DNA from 3 places in the Halomonas sp. 5021 genome. Region 1 is predicted to be linked to each of the others. Evidence: predicted binding sites of a transcription regulator. Region 1 holds the regulator's gene; each other region holds the start of a gene.
What was found. Region 1 encodes PhoB, which activates phosphate uptake and scavenging genes when phosphate is short. Its sites were predicted from a motif close to TGTCATANNNNTGTCANA; they were not measured.

Region 2: a site for PhoB is predicted at 2,772-2,789, ahead of phnD (phosphate/phosphite/phosphonate ABC transporter substrate-binding protein). Genes of this name have one in related genera too.
Region 3: a site for PhoB is predicted at 5,464-5,481, ahead of R3F64_RS17880 (CYTH domain-containing protein). Genes of this name have one in related genera too.

The regions. Positions count from the first base shown of each region.
Region 1 is NZ_JAXOVU010000002.1:198,383-205,933, reverse strand. Features, by position in the region: gene pstB (phosphate ABC transporter ATP-binding protein PstB) at 1-280, shown strand, start outside; gene phoU (phosphate signaling complex protein PhoU) at 309-1,037, shown strand; gene cysZ (sulfate transporter CysZ) at 1,120-1,854, shown strand; gene phoR (phosphate regulon sensor histidine kinase PhoR) at 2,375-3,697, opposite strand; gene phoB (phosphate regulon transcriptional regulator PhoB) at 3,700-4,389, opposite strand; gene ubiA (4-hydroxybenzoate octaprenyltransferase) at 4,468-5,376, opposite strand; gene R3F64_RS04620 (chorismate--pyruvate lyase family protein) at 5,412-5,909, opposite strand; gene R3F64_RS04615 (NAD(P)/FAD-dependent oxidoreductase) at 6,066-7,235, shown strand; gene R3F64_RS04610 (HU family DNA-binding protein) at 7,305-7,551, shown strand, end outside.
Region 2 is NZ_JAXOVU010000004.1:198,467-206,017, forward strand. Features, by position in the region: gene R3F64_RS09530 (alkaline phosphatase family protein) at 1-864, shown strand, start outside; gene R3F64_RS09535 (bifunctional diguanylate cyclase/phosphodiesterase) at 970-2,727, shown strand; gene phnD (phosphate/phosphite/phosphonate ABC transporter substrate-binding protein) at 2,838-3,803, shown strand; gene phnC (phosphonate ABC transporter ATP-binding protein) at 3,879-4,721, shown strand; gene phnE (phosphonate ABC transporter, permease protein PhnE) at 4,718-5,551, shown strand; gene phnE (phosphonate ABC transporter, permease protein PhnE) at 5,598-6,413, shown strand; gene R3F64_RS09560 (C40 family peptidase) at 6,481-6,960, shown strand; gene R3F64_RS09565 (methyl-accepting chemotaxis protein) at 7,207-7,551, shown strand, end outside.
Region 3 is NZ_JAXOVU010000017.1:9,803-17,353, reverse strand. Features, by position in the region: gene mnmC (bifunctional tRNA (5-methylaminomethyl-2-thiouridine)(34)-methyltransferase MnmD/FAD-dependent 5-carboxymethylaminomethyl-2-thiouridine(34) oxidoreductase MnmC) at 1-1,338, opposite strand, end outside; gene R3F64_RS17900 (YciI family protein) at 1,496-1,795, opposite strand; gene R3F64_RS17895 (PHP domain-containing protein) at 1,928-2,848, shown strand; gene R3F64_RS17890 (L-threonylcarbamoyladenylate synthase) at 2,897-3,520, shown strand; gene R3F64_RS17885 (ion transporter) at 3,578-4,516, opposite strand; gene R3F64_RS17880 (CYTH domain-containing protein) at 4,545-5,432, opposite strand; gene R3F64_RS17875 (TIGR00153 family protein) at 5,569-6,249, shown strand; gene R3F64_RS17870 (inorganic phosphate transporter) at 6,295-7,551, shown strand, end outside.

The DNA.
Region 1 (7,551 bases):
GCGGACGCTGGCGGTGCAGCCCGACGTGCTGCTGCTTGACGAGCCCGCATCGGCGCTTGACCCGATTTCGACCCTCAAGATAGAAGAGTTGATTCGAAATCTGAAATCTCAGCTAACGTTAGTGTTGGTGACTCACAATATGCAGCAGGCGGCCCGTGTGTCTGATTACACTGCCTTCCTGCAACAGGGTGAGCTTGTAGAGTACGGACCCACCGACCACGTTTTCACTAATCCTCGTCTACAACGAACCGAAAACTATATAACCGGCCGTATGGCTTAGGTTGACGCAACCCCGTCAGGAGGGCTCCATGGACATTACCAGCGATACTCACAGCCAGCATATCTCGCGCCAATTCAATCATGAGTTGGAAGAACTCAAGACCCACCTGATGGCCATGGGCGGCATGGTGGAAAAACAGGTCCAGGACGCCGTCTTCGCGCTCCTGGAAAGTGACTCGCGGCTGGCCGAGAAAGTCCGCGACAACGACCGTCAGGTCAATGACCTGCAACTGCAGATTGATGACGAGTGCACGCGTATTCTCGCGCGTCGTCAGCCGGCCGCTTCGGATTTGCGCCTGGTGCTCGCCGTCATCCGTGCTACCTCTGACCTGGAACGGATCGGCGATGAAGCCAGCAAGATCGCCCGCAATGCGCTCAGCCTGAGCGAGAGCAGCAATCCCCTTCGCGGGCTGGTGGAAGTGCGCCATATCAGCGAGCACGTGCGTAAAATGTTGCGCGATTCGCTGACTGCCTTTGCCCGCTTCGACACCGAACTGGCCATGCAGGTCGTGCGTGAGGATGAGTTTGTCGATAGTGAATACGGCAGCGCCATGCGTTCCTTGATGACCTTCATGATGGAAGATTCGCGCTCGATCACCTCGGTACTCAGCATCATGTGGGTGCTGCGCGCACTGGAGCGGGTAGGTGACCACGCCAATAACCTGGCCGAGCATGTCGTCTACCTTGTCAAGGGGCTGGATATTCGCCATACCGACCCTGAGACACTGGACCAGCAGGCAGCACCGAAAAAGTCTTGACCTGCCCCCCGATTCCTCATGCAATACGCCCTGGCTGCACGGCAGCCAGGGCATTGTCATCTTTGAGGAGTCACATGTTTTCATGCTAGATGCATTCACTGCCATCAGCCGGGGTACACGTTGTGTCTATAAGCCTGGACTGAGGCGTTATGTCTTTTTACCCATTCTGGTCAATCTGCTGGTCTACGTCAGCATGTTCAGCTTTGTGATAAACCGCTTTGAGGGCTGGTTGGCGCATTGGATGAGTATGGTGCCCAGTTGGCTGGACTGGCTGTCGTGGCTTATCTGGCCCCTTTTCGTGCTTAGCCTGTTGGTCGTGGTGTTTTTTACCTTCACGCTGGTGACCAGCTTGATTGCGGCACCGTTTTACGGCTTCTTGGCCGCTAAAGTTGAAGTTCAGGTCACCGGGCATGAGCCTCTGGATGATCGGGGGCTGGTCAAAACGACCATTGATGCGCTGGGCCGCGAAATGGTCAAGCTGGGTTATATCCTGCCCCGTGCCGCACTGCTGTTCGTGATTGGCTGGATTCCAGGTCTTAACCTGTTGGCACCCCTGCTATGGGCGCTGTTTTCCGCCTGGGTGATGGCCATCACCTATCTGGATTACCCGATGGATAACAACAAGGTAGCGTTTCGCGATATGCGCGGTCGCCTATCGGCTCGCTGGTGGCAAAGCTTAAGCTACGGCGGTCTGGTCACGCTATTGACGTGGATCCCCCTGGCCAACCTGTTTTTGATTCCCGGTGCCGTGGCCGGGGCGGTGCTGATGTGGGATTACCATTATCGCCATGCCCGGTCGGTGACCAAGCGTTCTTGACGTATGCGCAAGGCCAGTATACAGAGGCTGAAAGAAGGGAAAGCTGACGTTGTTAAAAGGCTGACAAAAACAAGACCCCGCCAAGGCGGGGTCTTCGACAGTGATCATTTTAGGCGGTGGTGCTTACCAGCTTCCAATCCTTTTGCGGGACTCCAACCGTGGACGTTACCCTGACTGGCAGTGTGACCGCCTTCTAGACTCATCCAATGAATCTTGAATCATCCCTGCTAATGCAGAACATCCTTGCTCGGCATTGGGCTACTGTCTAAGCGTAGTTACTTTTCTTTGTTTCGTAAAGAAAAGTATCAACAGTTTTCTGCATCTTACAGTGACAGATACTGTCTTGCCTATAGAAGAGCATCCTCTATGCCAGCTTTTCGCTATTTCACTTATTAGCCATTAATAACAATGAGTTAAATTACATTCACTATGCCAATTGATCGCCAGGAGGTGTCATTTGGATACGCTGGATATGTGTCGCAATGGCACATGTGACGCCGTTACTCAGCGACACAGCCAGCTATGTAACCGAGGAGACACTACGCGGGGGCGTGGAAGGCGTGCTAAGGCGGGCCGCCGGGAAAACACAGCGGAAACGGGCACCTTCACCCGGATGCGAGTCGATTTGCAACTGAGCATCGTGGCGCAACAGCACATGCTTAACAATCGCAAGGCCCAGCCCGGTGCCCCCGGTAGCGGTACTGCGGCCTTTATCGACGCGATAAAACCGTTCGGTGAGGCGGGGAATGTGCACAGGGTCTATCCCTTCACCATCGTCACACACTTCGATACAGGCACCTTGGCCAAACGCTTTCCAGCACAGCGTAATCTCGCTGCCAGCAGACGTATAGCGCACCGCATTGAAAGCCAGATTAGAAATGGCACTGCGGATTTCCTGCTCGCTGCCCACCAACTGCGCGGGGTAGTCGCCTTCAATGGTGAGCGTGTGCTGATGCTCGGAAAGCGCCAGCGCATCGGCCCCGACACTGTTTAGCAGGGACGTCACGTCCATTGGCTGATGATCCTGTCCGCCCTGATCAATTTCCAATCGCGACAGCAGCAACAGGTCGTTGACCAGATTTTGCATGCGCTGTGTCTGAGCCTGCATCTGCCCAATGCTGCGCCCCAATCGGGGTGGAAGCTGGTCCGCCATTTCGCCATAGGTTTCGAGATAGCCCGATAACACGGTTAACGGTGTGCGCAGCTCATGGGAGACGTTGGCAACGAAGTCGCGGCGCATCTGCTCTAGCTGATGCAAGCGCGTAATATCGCGCGCCATGACCAGGCGCTCGTCGTCACCATAAAGGGTAATCTGGTACTGCAAAATGCGACGCTCATCGATCGGCGACGTGAGCGTCAGCGGCTCACTGTAGTCGCGGGCGTTGAAATAGCTGATGAACCGCGGGTCGCGAAGCAGATTGGTAATATGTTGTCCACGGTCGTGAGCGGTTTGTAGCCCCAGCATATTGCTGGCAGCGCTGTTCCACCACTCCAGGTCGCCGTGACGGTCGAGCATCACCACGCTATCGCGCATGGCTTCCGAGGATTCTTGAATGCGGGCAAGCGTCGAGCGGAGACGGCCCTGGGTAATCCGTTGGCTTTTCTGATATCGGTACAAACGATCAAACAATTCGCCCCACAGTCCTCCTGCGGCCGGCGGTTCATCCTGCGGGCGTTGCGTCAGCCAGCGGTAAGCGGCGCGCAATTGCCGCAAGTGGTAGACCAGACACATCGCGAAGCCACCGGCCAACCCCAGGCCCGGCAGGCCAAGTAGCCATCCCAGGCAGATGCCGAGTGCCGCCCAACCTAGCAAACGCCAAAGCTCACGGCTCCACAAACGCACGGTTAAGCTCGAGCGGAGAAGCGGTAGCCCGTACCGCGTACCGTTTGGATCAAGTTCTGATGTCCGTCGCCCAGGGCTTTGCGTAGCCGACGAATATGAACATCCACAGTGCGCTCTTCCACGTACACATTACCGCCCCACACCTGGTCGAGTAACTGGCTACGTGTGTAGGCCCTTTCCTGATGGGTCATGAAGAATTGCAACAGCCGGTATTCGGTCGGCCCCATATCCAGCGCTTTACCGTAGGCACTTACCCGGTGGCCCACCGGATCAAGCAGCAACCCATTAATTTCGATGGGATCTTCCACGCCACGTGGGGTCGCACGACGCAGCACGGCCTTGAGGCGTGCCACGAGTTCACGGGGCGAAAACGGCTTGGTGATATAATCGTCGGCCCCCGCTTCAAGCCCCTGTATCTTATTGTCTTCTTCACCCTTGGCGGTGAGCATGATGATCGGCAGTTCGGCGGTGGTTTCCTCGCGCTTGAGGCGCCGAGCCAACTCGATGCCGCTGGTACCGGGCATCATCCAGTCGAGCAATAGCAGGTCAGGCTGATGATCAACGACCATGGCGTGGGCATCCTGAGCGTTGTCCGCTTCAAGAACACGGTAGTCGGCCATTTCCAGCGCCACCGCGATCATCTCGCGAATGGATGCTTCATCATCGACGATCAAGACGGTCTTGGCGGTCATTCCAGAGCCTCACGGTGTCCGATAGAAAGTAATCCAGTGACAGGTACATGACGATCACACCATGACTTGATGACAATTCTATGACATTGACAGAGATTCGCCAGCCGTTGGCCACCAACTCAGCGCAATACCGGCAAACACCAGCAGGCCCGACCAGTGATTATTCAGAAACGCCAGAAAACAGGCATCCCGCTCACGGTGACGGATCAAGCGCTGCTGGTGAATAAACGTCGCCGCCATCCCCGCCAGGCCGAGCCAGAAAAAACCGCCCAGCCCGAGGCGCGCGCCCACCCAGGCCAGCAATGCCAGCGTGGCCAGCTGAAGCAGCCCGATCACCAGCCGGTCGGCATTACCCAGCAACACGGCCGTCGATTTAATGCCAATCTTGATATCGTCGTCACGATCAACCATGGCGTACTGGGTATCATAGCCAACCGTCCACAGCACATTGGCAAAGAACAGCAGCCATGCCTCTACCGGCACATGGCCAAGGACCGCACCGAACGCCATCGGAATCGCCCAGGAAAACGCCGCCCCTAGCACTACCTGGGGAAAATGCGTGTAGCGCTTCATGAACGGGTAGATAAACGCCAATACCACGCCGCCCACCGACAGCAACACGGTAAACCAATTGGTCAACAGCACCAGCATGAAGGCCGCCGTCACCAGCCCGATAAACAGCAGTTGGGCCTCGGTTTCACTGATCCGCCCGGTAGCCAGCGGGCGCTGTCGGGTACGTTTGACGTGGCCATCGACGTGACGATCGGCATAATCATTGACCACGCAGCCCGCTGCGCGCATGACGTATACCCCGGCGATAAAGATGAGCAGTACGTTGCGCCCGGGTACCCCTTCGCCGGCGACCCATAAGGCCCACAGCGTTGGCCACATCAGCAGCCAGGTACCGATCGGCCGATCCAGACGCATCAGCTGTATAAAATCCGCCAGCCGACTCAACCCGGTTGGCCGTAATAAAGAACGATCCATGCTTACCTCACCCATCCAAGAGACGCAGCGTTAGCCTAGCGCGAAGGCAGCGCAAGATCATCCGCCATGGTCGATAAAAAGTATTCCTGTACCAGCAGCGATAACCCGCCGTGCTGACAGCCGTGCTGAAATACCGAGCGGCGCCCCCACAGGCTGCTGGCATCGCCAGGGAAGGTAAAACCAGGCGCATGACGCGTGGCGTACAGCGGGCCACGCACCAGGTCCGGCTGGCGAAACAGCCAGCTGCCCAATGAACGCTCACCCAGGTTTTCCAGACACTGGCCTCTGAGCGCCTTGAGGGGAGCCACCGAACGCGCCACTACCCATGGTGTTTCATCCACACACAGGGCGACCTCCCGGCGCCACGCATAGCGCCGGGCGGCCATACCCAGCGCCAGGGCCTCATGCGGGTGTGGAAAGCCAACCCCCTGGCGTAACAGACGCACGCGGAAAGGCCGCTCGCCCCCTGCGGACACAATACGCGCCGTGAGTGAGTCCGTGGAGGCAACCCATTGCCACCACGGCGCGCTCATCGCCGGACGCAGCGCTCTAATGGGACGCCAACATGGCAAGTCAGGGGCAGTTTCAACACAGTGACGCGACACCAGAGCCTCCAGGCAATTAAACGATCACCTAGTGTAACATGTGGGCTTTACAGGCTTTTGTCCCACTGACCACTGGATACCCGGATGCCCTCATCACACGCTGAGCTCGTTATCGTTGGCACTGGCATGGCGGGCGTTGGTCTTGCCCGTGCGCTGCGCCGCAAAGGCGATACGCGCACCCTGCACTTGATCAGCGCCGATAGCGGCGACGATTATACCAAACCACTGCTGTCTACCGGCTTCGCCAAACGCCTCCCGCCCGAAAAGCTCGCACAGCGCAACGCCGCGGCGCTTGCCGAATCACTTGACGCTCGAGTGATCACCCACACCCCTGTCCGCCAGATTGACGTGGCTAACCGCTCGCTGCGGCTGGAAGATGACCAAGCGCTTGGCTACGACCGCCTGGTGTTAGCCACCGGCGCCGAGCCAAGGGTGCCCATGGCGATACCCGATTCCGTCAAAGCGCATTGCTTTACCGTCAACGATCTTGACGACTATCGCCGTTTTCATCATGCGCTGGGGACAGCGCCTGCTCGCGTGGCGGTGATCGGCGCAGGCCTCGTCGGCTGCGAGTTTGCCAATGATCTGCACGCGGGCGGTCATGACGTCACCGTTATTGCCCCCGATGCCACACCGCTTTCCCGCTTGCTGCCTGGCCCCCTGGGCCGAGCACTCGGCAAGGCGTTTGTTGACGCAGGCATCCACCTTGCCCTGGGCAGAACCATCAAGACCATGGCCCTTAATGATGACCCCGGCGTGACGCTGACGCTGGATAACGACGACACGTTCAACGTCGATGTCATCTTGATGGCGACGGGGTTGACCCCGCGTACCGCTCTGGCTGAGACAGCAGGGCTCACGGTTTCCGCCAGCGGTATTCTGGTGAACCGGCAACTGCGCACCTCTCACCCGGATATCGATGCGCTGGGCGACGTTGCCTGCGTCGACGGCATCAACGCCATGTACGTTCAGCCCCTGCAAGCCAGCGCCCAGGCGCTCGCCGCCACCCTGGTCGGCACACCCACACAGGTCAGCTTCGGGGCCTGGCCGGTGATCGTCAAAACGCCCCTGCTACCGGTGGTTGCCTACCCACCGGTCGAGGCCCCTGAACGTTGGCGGATCGAAGGCGAAGGCGGTGATATGACGGCAATCGCTGAAGATAAAGACAGACGTTTGATTGGTTTTGCATTGACAGGCAACTGCGTGAGAAGGAAAGTGGAGCTTTCCAGAGCAGCCCCTACGCTGCTAGGCTGAATTCCGCGGCGCTCGCGGCTTGGCTGAAACGACGGCCGCGCCTACAGTGTCCTTACCAACAACACGACAGTGTATCTTGCACGATCATTAAACAAAGGGAGTTTCCTTATGCGTAAACCTGAACTTGCAGCCGCCATTGCGGAAAATGCTGATCTGTCCAAAGATAAAGCGGGCCAAGTCCTCAACGTCATCCTTGATGAAATTACCAACAGCGTGTCCAAAGGCGAAGACGTTGCCCTGATCGGTTTTGGCACCTTTACCGTCCGCGAACGCGCTGCGCGTACCGGCAAAAACCCACAGACCGGTGCGCCGCTGC
Region 2 (7,551 bases), on a different contig from region 1:
GCTTACCTGCTTTGTCAGGGGTGGGGTAACGCGCCTGAAAAGCTCAACCCGCTGATTGACGAGACCAAGGCGATGCTCGAGTCGGTAGACAGCACCGGCTATCTCGCCAACGTGGCGCAAGACGGCCTGATTGACCGCCTGCTGGCGTTTCAGGGGTGGGCGTTTCAGGTCTCCGGCGAACCGCCATTGATCGTGCTGGACACCCGTACGCGCCGCTGGCGTAACGAGCGACACCCGCAGCGTCCTTCCGGGTTGATGGACTGGGAGGCGTTGATTGAAATGCAGCAGGCGTTGATCGGGGCGCCCAGCGCAGTGATCATTTCACCCGCGCCGATGTTTGGCGTCAAGCTGATCGAAGGTATCCAGAAGCTGTTTACCCTGGCTGGCAAACCGCTGATGGTCGACGCCGAAAACTGGATGGCGCATCGCGGGGCTGCGAACGTACTATTGCAGATTTGGCAGCATTCCAAAACGCCCGGCAACTACGTGATCCTGTCCGGCGATGTGCACTACTCCTTTGCCTACGACATCGTGGTGCGTCACCGCAAGCATGCGCCCAGGCTATGGCAGATCACTTCCAGCGGGGTCAAAAATACCTTTCCTGATTCGCTGTTGGACACCTTTGACCGGCTCAATCGCTGGCTGTATGCCCCCTGGTCACCGCTCAACTGGTTTACCAAGCGCCGCAAGCTGAGTGTTCACCCCCGTGATCCCGACCGTGCAAGTGCTGGTGAACGCCTCTGGAACGCCAGCGGTATCGGGCTGGTGACCCTCGACGAACACGGCTGCCCGGTCGACATTCGCCAGTTGGACGCCAGCGGAGGAGAAGCCTGTTTTCCACCGCCCGATATACCGGCGCGTTAGGAGTTATAGCGTCTGTCATCATTTCGTCACGGTATTGGCCCAAGCTTATCTCATGGATAAAAACGCTAGGGATATCCGATTGTTATTTAATGTGACGAACAGGCAATGACCGCACAAGAAGCGCAATGGCTCAATCGCATCATTCATACAGAAGACTTGCAGGTCCTTTTTCAGCCCATTGTGGATGCCAGCCAGCAAGCCATCTATGGGTACGAGGCACTGGTTCGTGGGCCTCGCTCTTCTCCGCTTTATTCGCCGCTGCGGTTGTTTGAAGTCGCCACTCAGGCAGGGCTTCTGGTTGAGTTGGACCTGCTTTGCCGTCGCTTGGCCATACGACGCTTTGCCGAACTCGAGCTGCCTAGTCTACTATTTCTGAACGTCATGCCGCTCACCATCCTGGAACGTGATTTTCGCGAAGGATTGACGCTAGGCTTTATTCGCGAAAGCGGCCTTCCTCCAGAGCGCGTAGTGATCGAACTCACCGAGCACGTGCCCATTCATGATTACCAGTTGATGCGCCAGGCAGTGGATCACTATCGCGACATGGGCTTTCAAGTGGCCTTGGATGATCTCGGCGCGGGCCACTCAAGCCTGCGCCACTGGTCGGAACTGCGCCCGGACTTCGTCAAACTGGATCGCCACTTTATTTCGGGCATCGATCATGAGCCCGCCAAGCGCGAGTTTCTACGCTCTATTCTGGATGTTGCGCGTAGTCTGGACTGCCAATTGATAGCGGAGGGCGTTGAAACCGCCGCTGAGCACCTGTGCCTGTGGGAGCTCGATCGTGGCCTGGCCTTGCTGCAAGGGTTTTATTTTGCCAGACCCAGCGCGGAGCCTCCGCTTCAGCTACATATGCGGCTGCCTGCCGCTAAACCGCTGGCAAACCCAGCGGGACGAACGGCCCGTTCGATCTGTCAGGCGATTGAAGCGGTCACCCCTAGCTGTGCTGTTCTTACGCTGGCCGAGCGCTTTCGACAGCAGTCGAGTCTTCGCTGCGTAGCGGTGGTCGATGACGGCAGGCCAGTGGCCGTGGTGCGCCGTAATGCGTTTCTCACCTTGTTTACCAACCCCTACAGCCATGCGCTTTATGCCAAGCGGTGCGTGCTGGATGTCGCCGATACCAAGTCATTGATCACTAATGCCAGTACCCCGCTGGATATATTGAGTCAGCAACTGACGGATAGCCGCGATATCGAGCAGGAAGACTTTGTGATTGTCGATGAAAATAGCCACTACCTGGGCATGGGCAATATTGTCGACTTGCTGCGTGAAATTACTGCCATCCAGGTTCGCCAGGCGCGCCATGCCAACCCGCTTACCGGGTTGCCGGGCAATATCCTGATCAATGAAACCCTTGGCCGCTACCTGAATGCCGGTGAGGGGGTGGCCGCTGCTTACGTCGACCTGGATAATTTCAAGGCTTTTAACGACGCCTACGGCTATGCCCGGGGCGATCACATGATCATTGCGTTATCCCGGCTGCTGGAGGCTCAGGCCGATAGCGTCGGTGGCTTCATCGGCCATATCGGCGGGGATGATTTCATGCTGCTACTGCCGTTGGCGCATTGGGAAAAAGCCTGCCAGCAGATCCTGCATCATATGGAGCTGATGGCGCCGGGATTTTATGAAGAGGACGACCGCAAGCGTGGCGGAATCCACATCGAAAACCGGCAGGGGACAATCAGCTTCTTTCCGTTTGTCAGCGTCTCGATTGCCGTCAAGCCGATTCCACCCGTCGCCGACTGTAAGGCCCTGGATGTCGCTGCCGAACTCTCGGAGTTAAAGCAACAGGCCAAAAAAATTCCTGGCAACAGCCTGTTTGTCGAGCGACGTAGCCGCAACGCTGCCAGCTTGAAAGCGTAATGACACATTACGGTCGTCAAAACGTCACCAATGGGTCATCTGAATGTCCCGCCCCTGTCATCTGAGCGCGTCAGTATCGTTGTGTCTTCTAACAACGCATCAGGTGATCCATGCAGACGTTATCTCTTCCTCGTACCCTCATTAGCGCCGCCGTTGCCAGTGCCTTTGCCTTTTCAGCCGTGGCGGTTCAGGCCGATCTTTCCAGCCGCTATCAGGATGCGGACGGCGATCTGATGGCAGATGTCCCCAGCGATGACGCCCAGTGGGTAGACCCGGACACGCTGGTGTTTGCCTATACGCCGGTCGAAGATCCCGCTGTCTATGCCGATGTCTGGTCTGACTTCCTGGATCATTTGAGTGACGCCACAGGTAAAGAGGTGCAGTTCTTCCCGGTACAGTCCAACGCTGCCCAGCAGGAAGCCATGCGTGCGGGCCGTTTGCACGTCGCCGGTTTTAATACGGGTGGTGTGCCAGTAGCGGTCAACTGCGGTGGTTTCCGTCCGTTTGCCATGATGGCCGCCGAGGACGGCAGCTTTGGCTATGAAATGGAAATTATCACCTACCCGGGTAGCGGTATTGAGTCCGTTGAAGATTTGCAGGGCCGCCAACTGGCATTCACCTCCGAGACGTCCAACTCGGGCTTCCGTGCGCCTTCAGCGCTACTGCGTTCCGAATACGGCATGGAAGCGGGAGAAGATTTTGAGACAGCGTTCTCGGGTTCACATGACAACTCTGTTCTAGGCGTGGTCAACGAAGACTATGAGGCCGCGGCCATCGCCAACTCGGTAGCGCGTCGGATGCTGTCGCGTGGCGTCGTGGAAGAAGGTGATTACGATGTCATTTATACCTCGCAAACGTTCCCGACCACTGCCTACGGTACGGCCCATAACCTGGCACCCGAACTGGCGCAGGACATTCAGGACGCCTTCTTCAGCTATGACTGGGAAGGCACCGCCCTGGAGGAAGAATTCTCCAACTCCGGCGAAGCCCAGTTTATCCCCATTACCTATCAGGATAACTGGGAAGTGATTCGCACCATCGCTGATGCCAATGGGGTGACCTACGACTGCGACTGATCGCCAGGTGGACGTTGTTAACCGGCCAGGAAGGCTCCCCTTTCTGGCCGTTTCTTTATATGTTTGAGGTGGAAAATGTTGACACTAAGCGGCGTAGCCAAGCGCTACCCCACCGGCGATCGGGCGCTGGCCAATATAGAGTTAACCCTGCCCAAGGGACAGGTGATGGCGCTGATCGGGCCATCCGGCGCCGGTAAAAGCACCCTGATTCGCTGTGTTAACCGGCTGGTGGAGCCTACCCAGGGCAGCATTCGCCTGGAAAATACCGAAATTACCAAGCTTTCCGGCCACAAGCTGCGCCATGCGCGGCGTTCCATGGGCATGATTTTCCAGGAGTATGCCCTGGTTGATCGACTCACCGTGATGGAAAACGTGCTCTCAGGTCAGTTGGGTTACGTGGGTTTCTGGCGCAGCTTTCTGCGCCGCTACCCTCAGGAAGCGGTCGTGGAAGCGTTTCGGCTGTTGGAGCGGGTTGGCTTGACGCACGCCATCGATAAGCGTGCCGATGCGCTATCGGGCGGTCAGCGTCAGCGTGTGGGGATCGCCCGGGCCCTGTTGCAGAGCCCCAAGCTGCTGTTGGTCGATGAACCCACCGCCAGCCTTGACCCGAAAACCTCTCGCCAAATCATGCGCTTGATTCGTGAGCTGTGTGCCGAGCGTGACCTGGCGGCGATTATCAATATCCATGATGTGGCGCTGGCGAAGCAGTTTGCCGACCGCATCGTCGGACTGCGGGCGGGGGAAATCGTCTTTGACGGTGACCCCAGTGAGCTCACCAGCGAGATTCTCACTACGATCTACGGCGAGGAGGACTGGGATACCACGCCCGAACCAATGGATGACGAGGTTAGCGATGACCCGCCCGATACAGCCTCGTACAGCGCGGCCCCCGCAATGGCCGTCGGAGGCGCACGATGAGCGAGCAGGCCGAGATGTTGACGGCGCGCCAGCAAGCGGCACACCGCGGCGAGTGGCGCCGGCTTCCACTGATCGCAAGCCCGCGATTGCGCTGGGGCATTGTCCTCGGAGTGGGGGTGTATCTTGTGTTGGCGCTCGCCTCGGTAGAGGTGGACTGGGAGCGCGTGGCTGAGGGGGCGGGCCGTGCGGTGAATTTTCTGGGCGCGTTTATGCAGCCCGATTTTGTCAGCCGTTACGACGATATCGTTGCGGGTTTGCTGGAAAGCTTGACCATGACGCTGACCTCCACGGTGATTGGGGTGCTGCTGGCGATACCCGTCGGGTTGGGGGGCGCGCGCAATATTGCGCCATTGCCGATTTACACAGTCTGCCGGGCGATCATTGCGGTGTCGCGCACTTTTCAGGAGGTCATCATCGCCATCCTGTTCGTGGTGATGTTCGGCTTTGGGCCTTTTGCCGGCATGATCACCCTGGCGTTTGCGACGATTGGTTTCATGGCCAAGCTGCTGGCCGAAGACATCGAGGACCTGGACTGGCGTCAGGTTGAGGCAGTGCGCGCCACGGGCGCCAACTGGTGGCAAACCATGAATCACGCGATTCAACCCCAGGTCATGCCACGTTTGATCGGGCTTTCCATGTACCGCCTGGATATCAACTTCCGCGAATCTTCGGTAATCGGGATTGTCGGGGCAGGCGGTATCGGCGCCACCTTGAACACCTCGCTGAGCCGCTACGAATACGATACCTCAGCGGCGATCCTGCTGATCATCATCGCCATCGTATTGCTGTGCGAGTACGCCTCTAGTCATGTCCGTCGCTGGACCCAGTAACCCCTGAATTAGTCTTTTCTGAATCGATACTTTGTGGAGTAGTTGAATGCCCGTTTCCACCTCATCTCAGGGTCAGCCGGTCTGGCGGCGGCGTACGACCCGCGTGCAATGGCTCCAGTACCTGGCCTGGCTGGCAGGGGTCAGCCTGTTTCTGCTCTGCTGGAAGCTGATTTCCGACAATACCATGTGGGTGTTCGTCGACGACGCTGGCCGCCAGGGAGCCGATCTGATCAGCCGCATGACCCCACCCGAGTGGGGCTATGCCAATGTGCTATGGAAGCCCATGTGGGACACCCTGAACATTGCCACCCTGGGCACGGCGCTGGGCATTGTCATGGCCTTTCCAGTGGCGTTTCTGGCGGCTCGCAATACGACACCGCATCCGCTTATACGCAGCGCCGCGTTGGTGGTGATTGTGTCGTCACGCTCGATCAACTCGCTGATCTGGGCAATGTTGCTGGTCACCATCCTGGGTCCCGGCGTGCTGGCAGGGATTATTGCCATCGCTCTGCGTTCCATCGGCTTTGTGGGTAAGCTGCTCTACGAATCCATCGAAGAGATTCATCCCACGCCGGTCGAGGCGATCAGCGCGACCGGTGCGAGCCGTATGCAGGTAATGAACTATGGTGTGTTGCCCCAGGTCATGCCAGCATTTGCCGGTATCAGCGTTTACCGTTGGGATATCAATATCCGCGAATCGACTGTGCTGGGCCTGGTGGGGGCGGGCGGTATCGGTTTGCAGTTGAACGCTTCGATCAACAGCCTTGCCTGGGATCAGGTCAGCGTGATTTTCGTCATGATCTTTGCCACCGTACTGGTGTCGGAGTGGATATCTGCCCGGGTACGCCACGCGATTATCTAATCGATTTGGCAGCGTCTCGATCTTTGCGCCATGCTATAGACTAACCGGTCAAAGTAGAGATGCCTCCATGCCCTTCGCGCGCAGCGTGCCTATTGTAGGTTTTTTAATCCTCATGATGGTGTCAGGCTGCGCCAGTCACAAGACAGACCTGAATGAACGCCTTGACGAGGCTGAGGGCTTGTCCATGGAGCGTGCGTTGATTCTTTCCCATGCCCAGCAAGCGCTGGGCACTCCCTACCGCTTTGGCGGTAACTCACCCGACGGTCTGGACTGCTCCGGACTGGTCGAGATGGTCTATCAAGCGGCGGGGATCCGTGTGCCTCGTACCGCCGACCAGCAGTTTCGCCAACTGCCAACGGCGAATGCTCCGCGCCCGGGTGATCTGCTGTTTTTTGGTTCACGCCAGAAAGCCACTCACGTGGGCATTTACCGCGGGCAGGGGCAGATGATTCACGCCCCCGGCAGCGGCCGTGAAGTGGTGAGCGTGCCGCTGGATATCGACTACTGGCAGCAACGCTTTCTGGGTGCCGCAAGCCCCGCTCCGTGAGCGCCCCACGATAGGTTTGAACGTGTCTAATAACTCTTTGGTTTCATGACCTGGGTCAATTAGCGTGCATTCCAGCTCCCTATAATATGCTTCGTTTTGACTACCTACCTAATCCATGAGCATTAAGCGTATTTAACTACGTGACATGATGCGGCACACTCAGTTCAAAGCGTTACACGACGCGATAACAAAAACGCGAGCATGCCGCTTACCTCACTAACGACGCTATCAGTTTGAGGCTAAGCAATGAAAACTATCGTTAACCGCATGCCGATGCGGCTCAAATTCGCCTGCGTGTTGCTATTGCCGTTGCTCGCGTTGGCCTGGTTTGCCATTCAGGGGATCATGGAACGTCGTACTTCGCTGCAGGAGTTTGACCGCCTCCATGCAATGACTGAGCTTGCTCAGCGTGCCGGTGATGTTGTTCATCAGATGCAGTTAGAGCGTGGGATGACGGCTGGATTTTTAGGCAGCGAGGGTGACGCGTTTGGCAACCGGCTTCGCCAGCAGCGACCCAATACCGATGAGGCCGCCGAGGCGTTTCATAACGAGCGGGCTTCCCTGGATCAATCGCAGCTGACGCTCTCCGTC
Region 3 (7,551 bases), on a different contig from region 1:
GTTGGCCAGGTCGAGCTGCCAATGCTGCCCGTCTCGCTGCAGTTGTGTCACATCCCCCTGAATAATACTGATAAGCGGATGGGCGAGCAGCTGCTCGCACAGCGCCTTGGGGTGTACCCAGCCTGCCTGGGGATAAAACAGCGCCTGCCGGGCACTGATCGGTACCCCGGCAAGCTCGCTCAGGTTTTCCGTATGAGCCGACACCACCGCTTCAGGCAGCGCATGGTACGCCATGAAGCGCTGCTGGCGGCGGGCTTCCTTATCGCTTAACGCCAGCTGTACCACGCCGCTTTGCCGCCATACAGGCGTGTCCGTGGCTAACTGCCCAAGCCAGCGCTGGGAATACATCAACCCGGCCAAATAAAACCGGCTTTGATGGTTCGTCTCGGCGGCCAGTTTGACGTATAGCGCTCCTTGGCGATTGCCCGAGCCGCCCGCACCGGGTGCCTCACGCTCTACCACGCTGACCTTGATCCCGCGCCTGGCAAGGGCGGCGGCGACGCTGGCCCCGGCGATGCCCGCGCCGATCACGGCGACGTGTCGGTTATCCAGGCCTGCAGGCGGCGTAAACCATGGCGTGGCGCGGCGGCGCGTATCGCCGGGTGGCGCGGCGATCGCGCCTGCCAGCATTTCCCGCTTGCGTCCAAAGCCCGGCACTTTTTGCCACCCAAACCCGGCGGCTTTCAGCCCGCGTTTGACGATACCGGCGCAGGTGAAGGTGGCGAATGTCGCCCCGGGGCGTGAGCGCGCCGCCATGGCCTCAAATAGCTCAGGTTGCCACATCTCAGGGTTCTTGGAAGGTGCAAAGCCATCCAGAAACCAGGCGTCGACCTGGCCATCCAACTGCAACAGGCGCTCGGTGGTGTCACCAAAATGCAGATCCAGCGTCACGCGTTCGCTCAGGTGCAAACGGTGGATGCCGCTGACCGCGTCGGGCCACTGGTCGCAAAGCACCTGTGCATAAGTGGCAAGCGACGGCCATGCGCTCAACGCGCGGATAAGCGAGGCGCGATCCAGGGGAAACTTCTCTGTGGATAACAGGTGAAGCCGGGCGTGGGCCGGTGCATGCGCGGCAAAGCAGGCCCAGGCACACAGCATATTCAGCCCGGTGCCAAAGCCGGTCTCGCCGATCACAAAGGCACGCCGCTGCTGCCACTCGGTAAAGCGAGCAGGCAGGTGGTTGGCGTTGATAAACACGTGCTCGGTTTCAGCGCGGCCGTTATCACGGGAAAAATAAACGTCGTCGAAGGCGTCCGAGTGCGGCGCCGCGTCGTTCCAGGTGAGCGACGGCGACGTCAGCGCCGCCAGAGGCGGCAAAGGGTAAGGGTGTTGCGTCACGCAGTCATCCGTGTTGCAGAAAGATGGTTAAAAAATGACCAATTTGTGAATAGGGGCGTTATTCCTGGCTTAGGGAAATGCGTCCGCCGTGTTTTCACAGAGTTTTCCACAGCCTCTGTGAAAAAGCCGACGGACCCTCCATATTCACTCGTCAGGGTCAAGGTAAAACTTTCTTGAACGGCTTGACGGTCACCTGGGAATAAACACCGGCAATGACGTAGGGGTCGGCATCGGCCCAGCTTTTGGCGTCTTCCAGGCTGCCGAACTCGGCAATCACCAGGCTGCCGCTGAAGCCCGCTTCGCCAGGGTCATTGGCATCAATGGCCGGGTGGGGGCCTGCGAGCACCAGGCGCCCTTCGTCGCGCAAGGCTTCCAGACGCGCTAAATGGTCAGGCCGGGCGGCCAGGCGGCGTTCCAGACTGTTAGCCGTATCTTCACTGATGATGGCATATAGCATGTGCATAACTCCTTGAATGAAAGAAGGAACAAAAAGGTAGGTAACCACGGCTTCAATTGACCGGACCGGTATAAGCGAGCACCATATCGCATCAACCTAAGCCTTATTCTGACAAACTCGCCACACGGCGTCATGCCTATGCTCCGACTTCCTGCCACGTTTGAGACCGACCAGCGTTACCCCGTTGATTTGCATATGCATTCGACGGCCTCCGACGGTGCCTTGACGCCGACGCAACTCGTCACGCTGTGCGCCGAACGTGGGCTTACCCACATGGCGTTGACCGACCACGATACCATGGATGGCGTGGTGGAGGCGGGCCAGGCGGCGGCATCCACAGGTATGTGCCTGCTGCCCGGCTGTGAGTTATCCACTCGCTGGCAGGGTATCAATATTCACATGGTGGCGCTGATGCCGGGCGGCCTCCAGGGCCCGCTGGTGGAAGGGTTGATCCATCAGCGTGAGGCGCGTATCAAACGCGCCGAGGTGATTGCCGAGCGGCTTGAAAAGGCCGGTCTGACTGACGCCCTGGCCAAGGCCCGCGAGCAGGCCGGTAGCGACCGGCCACTAGGTCGCCCCGACTTTGCCCGAGCCCTGGTGGCCGACGGCATGGTGGCCGATTGGGCCAGCGCCTTTAAGCGCTTTTTGGGCAGCGGCAAGAAAGGCGATGTAAAGGCCCATTGGCCGGAAATCAGCGACGCGGTGGGCTGGGTTGTCGCCTCAGGCGGCGTGGCGGTGCTGGCTCATCCGCTGCGACACGGCCTGACCCGGCGCAAGCGTGGCCTGTTGATGGATACCTTTCAGGCAGCCGGCGGCCAGGCGGTGGAACTGGTCAGCGGCCAGCAAAATCCGGACAGCACCCGGGATCTGGCGCGCCAACTGGTCGAACGCGAGTTATACGCCTCGATGGGCAGTGACTTTCACTTTCCCGGCAGCCACGCCGCCCCTGGCAGCATGAGCATGATACCGCGAACCGCAGCGCCGCCTATCTGGCAGCATCCGCGTTTACGCCACCTGCAGGACGCACCGGCTGGGCCTCTCGCCGCTGCATAAGCTAAGGTAGGCGGTAGGACCACTAATATCCACAGGCAGGAGTACGCCATGAGCCAATACTTTCAGATTCATCCCGAGAATCCGCAAAAACGCCTGATCGACCAAGCCATCGAGATTATCCGCAAAGGCGGCGTGGTGGCGTACCCCACCGATTCCGGCTACGCGCTGGGTTGCCACCTGGGCGAGAAAAAAGCCATCGAGAAAATCAAATGGCTGCGCTCGCTGGACGACAAGCACAACTTCACCCTGGTGTGCTCGGACCTGTCGCAGATCGGCACCTACGCCAAGGTCGATAACGACGTGTTCCGCCTGCTCAAGGCGCATACGCCTGGCCCCTACACCTTCATTCTAGACGCCAGCACCGAAGTGCCACGCCTGCTGCTGCACCCCAAACGGCGTTCTATCGGTGTTCGCGTGCCCGACCACCGCATCACCCACGCGCTCCTGGATGCACTGGGCGAGCCGCTGATGAGCGTCACCCTGATTCCCGTCGGCGAGGACCTGCCAATGAGCGACGCCGAGGATATCCGCGAGCGCTTTGGGGCACACCTGGACCTGATCATTGACGGTGGCGCCTGCCACCTGGACCCCACCAGCGTCATCGATCTACGCGAACTGCCGCCCAAGATCGTCCGCGAAGGCCGCGGGGATGTCACGCCCTTTACCGTTTAAGTGGTTGATCTGTTAATCGCTTGAATGCTTAACGTCCTCATCGTCTAACGGCGCGCCTCAGGTGTCACTATCCTGGGGCGCGTTTTTATCTGTGTCGTCGCCGTTGTCGTCTTTCTTCTTTTCTTCTTTCTTTTCTTCCTCTTTCTTGCGCGGGTCTTCACTGTGTTCATCCAGCCAGGTGCCGCAGCGCAGGCAATAGTAGGCGCGTTTTTCGTGGCGCTCGTGGCCGCAACCTGGGCAGGCTTCTTCAGAGTAGCGATCCTCGCGGATCGAGCGTATGACCTGGGCGGAGAACACCCCGGTGGGCACGGCGATGATCGAGTAACCGAGCAGCATCAGCACCACGGTGATGGATTTGCCTAACGGCGTTGCCGGCACGATGTCGCCGTAGCCTACCGTGGTCATGCTGACGATCGCCCAGTAGATCGACATGGGAATACTGGTAAAACCGGCTTCTGGCGATTCGATCACATACATTAGCGCCGCAAACAGCGTGACCACCATGAAAATGCTGAAGAAGAACAGCAGGATCTGGCGCAGGCTGCGCTTTAACGCATCGATCAGCAGCCGCGCCTCACCGACAAACTCCATCAACCGCAGAATGCGGAAGATCCGCAATACCCGCAGGATTCGCACAATCACCAGACCGTGGGCGCCGGGTATCAGCAATACCAGCCAGGTGGGCAGAATGGCGATCAGATCGACAATACCGTAAAAGCTTTTTAGGTAGAGCGTGGGGCGCTCAAGGCAGTAAAGGCGCAGCACCAGCTCGATGCTGAACAAGATGGTGAATATCCACTCCAGGACATAAAAAAGCATGCCGTAGCGCTCGGCATAGGCCTCAACGCTATCCAGTAATATGACCCCGACGCTGAGCAGGATCGCCAGAATCAAGCCAATGTCAAAGGCTTTGGCACCCGGCGTATCGGACTCGAAAATGATGTGGAAAAGCTGCGCGCGAAGTCCCTCTGCGCCAGGTTTTAATGAAAGATTCATCAGGCCGTCCTGAAAAAGGCTGTGAGCGCTAGCGTAGCGCGGTTTGATGCGCCATGCGATGGGCAAGGGCCAGTGCGGCCTTGGCATACGTCACGCTTGGCTGGCCGGTGCTTCCCAGCGCATCGCGCATGGCGCTTGCGTCATCACGGGCCTGGTCGGTGAGCGCCGGATCGGCGGCCAGCATGGCAAGTGCCTCCTGAGCCGCCGCCAGGTGCTCGGCGCGGTGGCTGTCGTGGTAGGCATCAAGCGACAGCGTTGCCCGGTGCATCCATTGCGCGGCGGCGTCAGCGTCGGGAAGCGGCCATTGCTGGGCGGCGAGGGCGTTGCCACGGGCGGCCTTGCTGGTGTCTGAAGGGCGCAGGGGAACGCGTTCGGCGATCGCCTGGGCCAGCGACCAGAGTGCCTCGGGCGCGCCGTGTTTAAGCTCGAGTTCCGCTTCGCAGATGATCGCCTGATGCCCGCCGCTGTGAATCCTGCCTTCATCCAGTGCCAGTTCGATATGGCTGTCCTGCCACATCACCTGCCAGCTCCACCGTTCAAAATCGGTGCTCAGCTGAGGCTGCAGCGTGGGAATTGCCTCGCCCAGGGCGCCCTGAAACGGCGGGAGCTCGGCAAGCCCTTGGGTATCCAGGTGGCGTGTCGTCAGCGGCCATTCCCACTCATGGCGTTGCGAAAACCCGCCGCCGCCGTGGCCGGCGGTCTTGACGGTCTGCAGCACCTGATCGTCCACCTGACGCAGACGCACCGCGATGCGCGCCTGGGCAAGTGCTCCCCCAGAGGTGTCGTAATAGGTGTTGGTCAGGGTTTGCCGACTGGGTGTCAGGGTCTGTAACAGGGGGTACTGGCGCAGGGCCACCGGCCCCTCGGGGGACAGGGCAAGCTTCAGTTCAATCTCGGTTGGCTCTGAGGGTTTCATGACAATTGCCACCTCTATACTATGACATTTAGGTTAAATTTTAATGACATTATGAACTTTTCATGACGGCGGCAGACGCACTCTCTATACTATTGCCGCCATTTCCCGGCTTCCCGAAAAAAGGCGTAAAGGCTTTATGGTTACTTCCAACCCTTTTTCCTCGATGTTTGGCCGCTCGCCATTCCAGCCGCTGCTCGCTCACATCGTCAAGGCAAACGAATGTGCCGATCAACTCCTGCCCTTCTTCGAAGCGACGCTGGCAGGCGATTGGGAGAGCGCTGCGCAACTACGCGAAAACGTCACCCGTTTAGAACACGATGCCGACGTACTCAAGACCGAGTTACGTCTGAACCTGCCTAACACCATGTTCTTGCCTGTTTCGCGCTCCGATCTGCTCGACCTGATCAGCGTTCAGGACAAGATTGCCAATAAAGCACGAGACATTACCGGCATTATGCTGGGCCGTAAAATGACCGTGCCTGACGAGTTGGCTGACCCCATGCGTGACTATATCCGCACCAGCGTGGCCTGTGTGGCGCAAGCCCGCCAGGCGCTGGAAGAACTCAAGGACCTGTTGGAGTCAGGCTTTGGGCGCAATGTATCGGATGTCATGCACAACATGATCCGCGAACTGCATACCCTTGAGCACCAGGCCGATGGTCAGCAAGTCGCGATCCGCCGTCAGTTGTTCAGTCTGGAAAGCGAGCTACCGCCGGTCGATGTGGTCTTCCTCTACCAGATCATTGATTGGGTAGGCGAACTTTCCGACCGCGCCGAACGGGTCGGTAGCCGCCTGCAGATCATGACCGCCAACTAATTTGTGATCCAAACCTAATACCTGATCCCAACCAAGGGAAGCGTTATGCAGATCATTGCTCAGCACGGTGATATTTTTATCATCCTGGCCTGTCTTTTCGGCTTTTTCATGGCCTGGGGCGTGGGGGCCAACGACGTGGCCAACGCCATGGGTACCTCGGTCGGCTCCAAGGCCATCACCATCAAACAGGCAATCCTGATTGCCATTGTGTTTGAGTTTCTAGGTGCCTGGCTTGCGGGCGGCGAAGTCACCAATACCATCCGCAAGGGCATTATCGATCCTGAACTGCTGCAGGGGGAACCACAACTGCTGGTGTACGGCATGTTGTCGGCGCTGCTGGCAGCGGCCACCTGGCTGTTGGTTGCCTCGATGAAGGGGTGGCCGGTTTCGACCACTCACTCGATTGTGGGTGCGATTGTCGGCTTTGCAGTGGCAGGCCTGGGGGCCGAGGCCGTCGACTGGGGGGCGGTCGGTAGTATCGCCGCGAGTTGGCTGGTGTCGCCGCTATTGGCCGGTACGGCCGGTTTCGTGCTGTTTAAGTCGGTCCATCACCTGGTGTTTGAAGACCGCAACCCACTGGCAGCCGCCAAGCGTTATCTGCCCGCCTATGTGTTCCTGGTAGGCTTTGTCGTCTCCATGGTCACCATGACCAAGGGCCTGAAACACGTTGGCCTGAATCTTTCGTTTGGCCAGAGCCTGGTGATCTCGTTGATCCTGGGCGGGTTGCTCGCCGGTGTCGGTGTCTTGATGGAACGCCGTGTGAAGTACGTAGAAAGCAGCGATGATCACTTTGGCTATGCCAACGTGGAGCGCGCTTTTGGTGTGTTGATGATCTTCACCGCCTGCGCCATGGCCTTTGCGCACGGCTCTAACGACGTGGCCAACGCGGTTGGCCCGCTGGCGGCGGTGATCAGCGTGGTGCAGACCGGTGGTGAGATTGGCGGCTCGGCGCTGGTCCCCTGGTGGGTACTGGTACTAGGCGGTGGCGGTATCGTGGCCGGTCTGGTGACCTACGGTCATAAAGTGATTGCCACCGTGGGTACAGGCATCACCGAGCTGACGCCTAGCCGCGGCTTTGCTGCGACCCTGGCGGCGGCCACCACCGTCGTACTTGCGTCAGGCACCGGCTTGCCGATTTCCACCACCCATACCCTGGTTGGTGCCATTCTAGGGGTTGGCCTGGCGCGCGGCATGACGGCGCTCAACCTGCGGGTGATCGGTACGATCGCCATGTCGTGGTTGATTACGCTGCCTGCAGGCGCGGCGCTCTCTATTCTGTTCTTCTTTATGTTCAAGGGTATG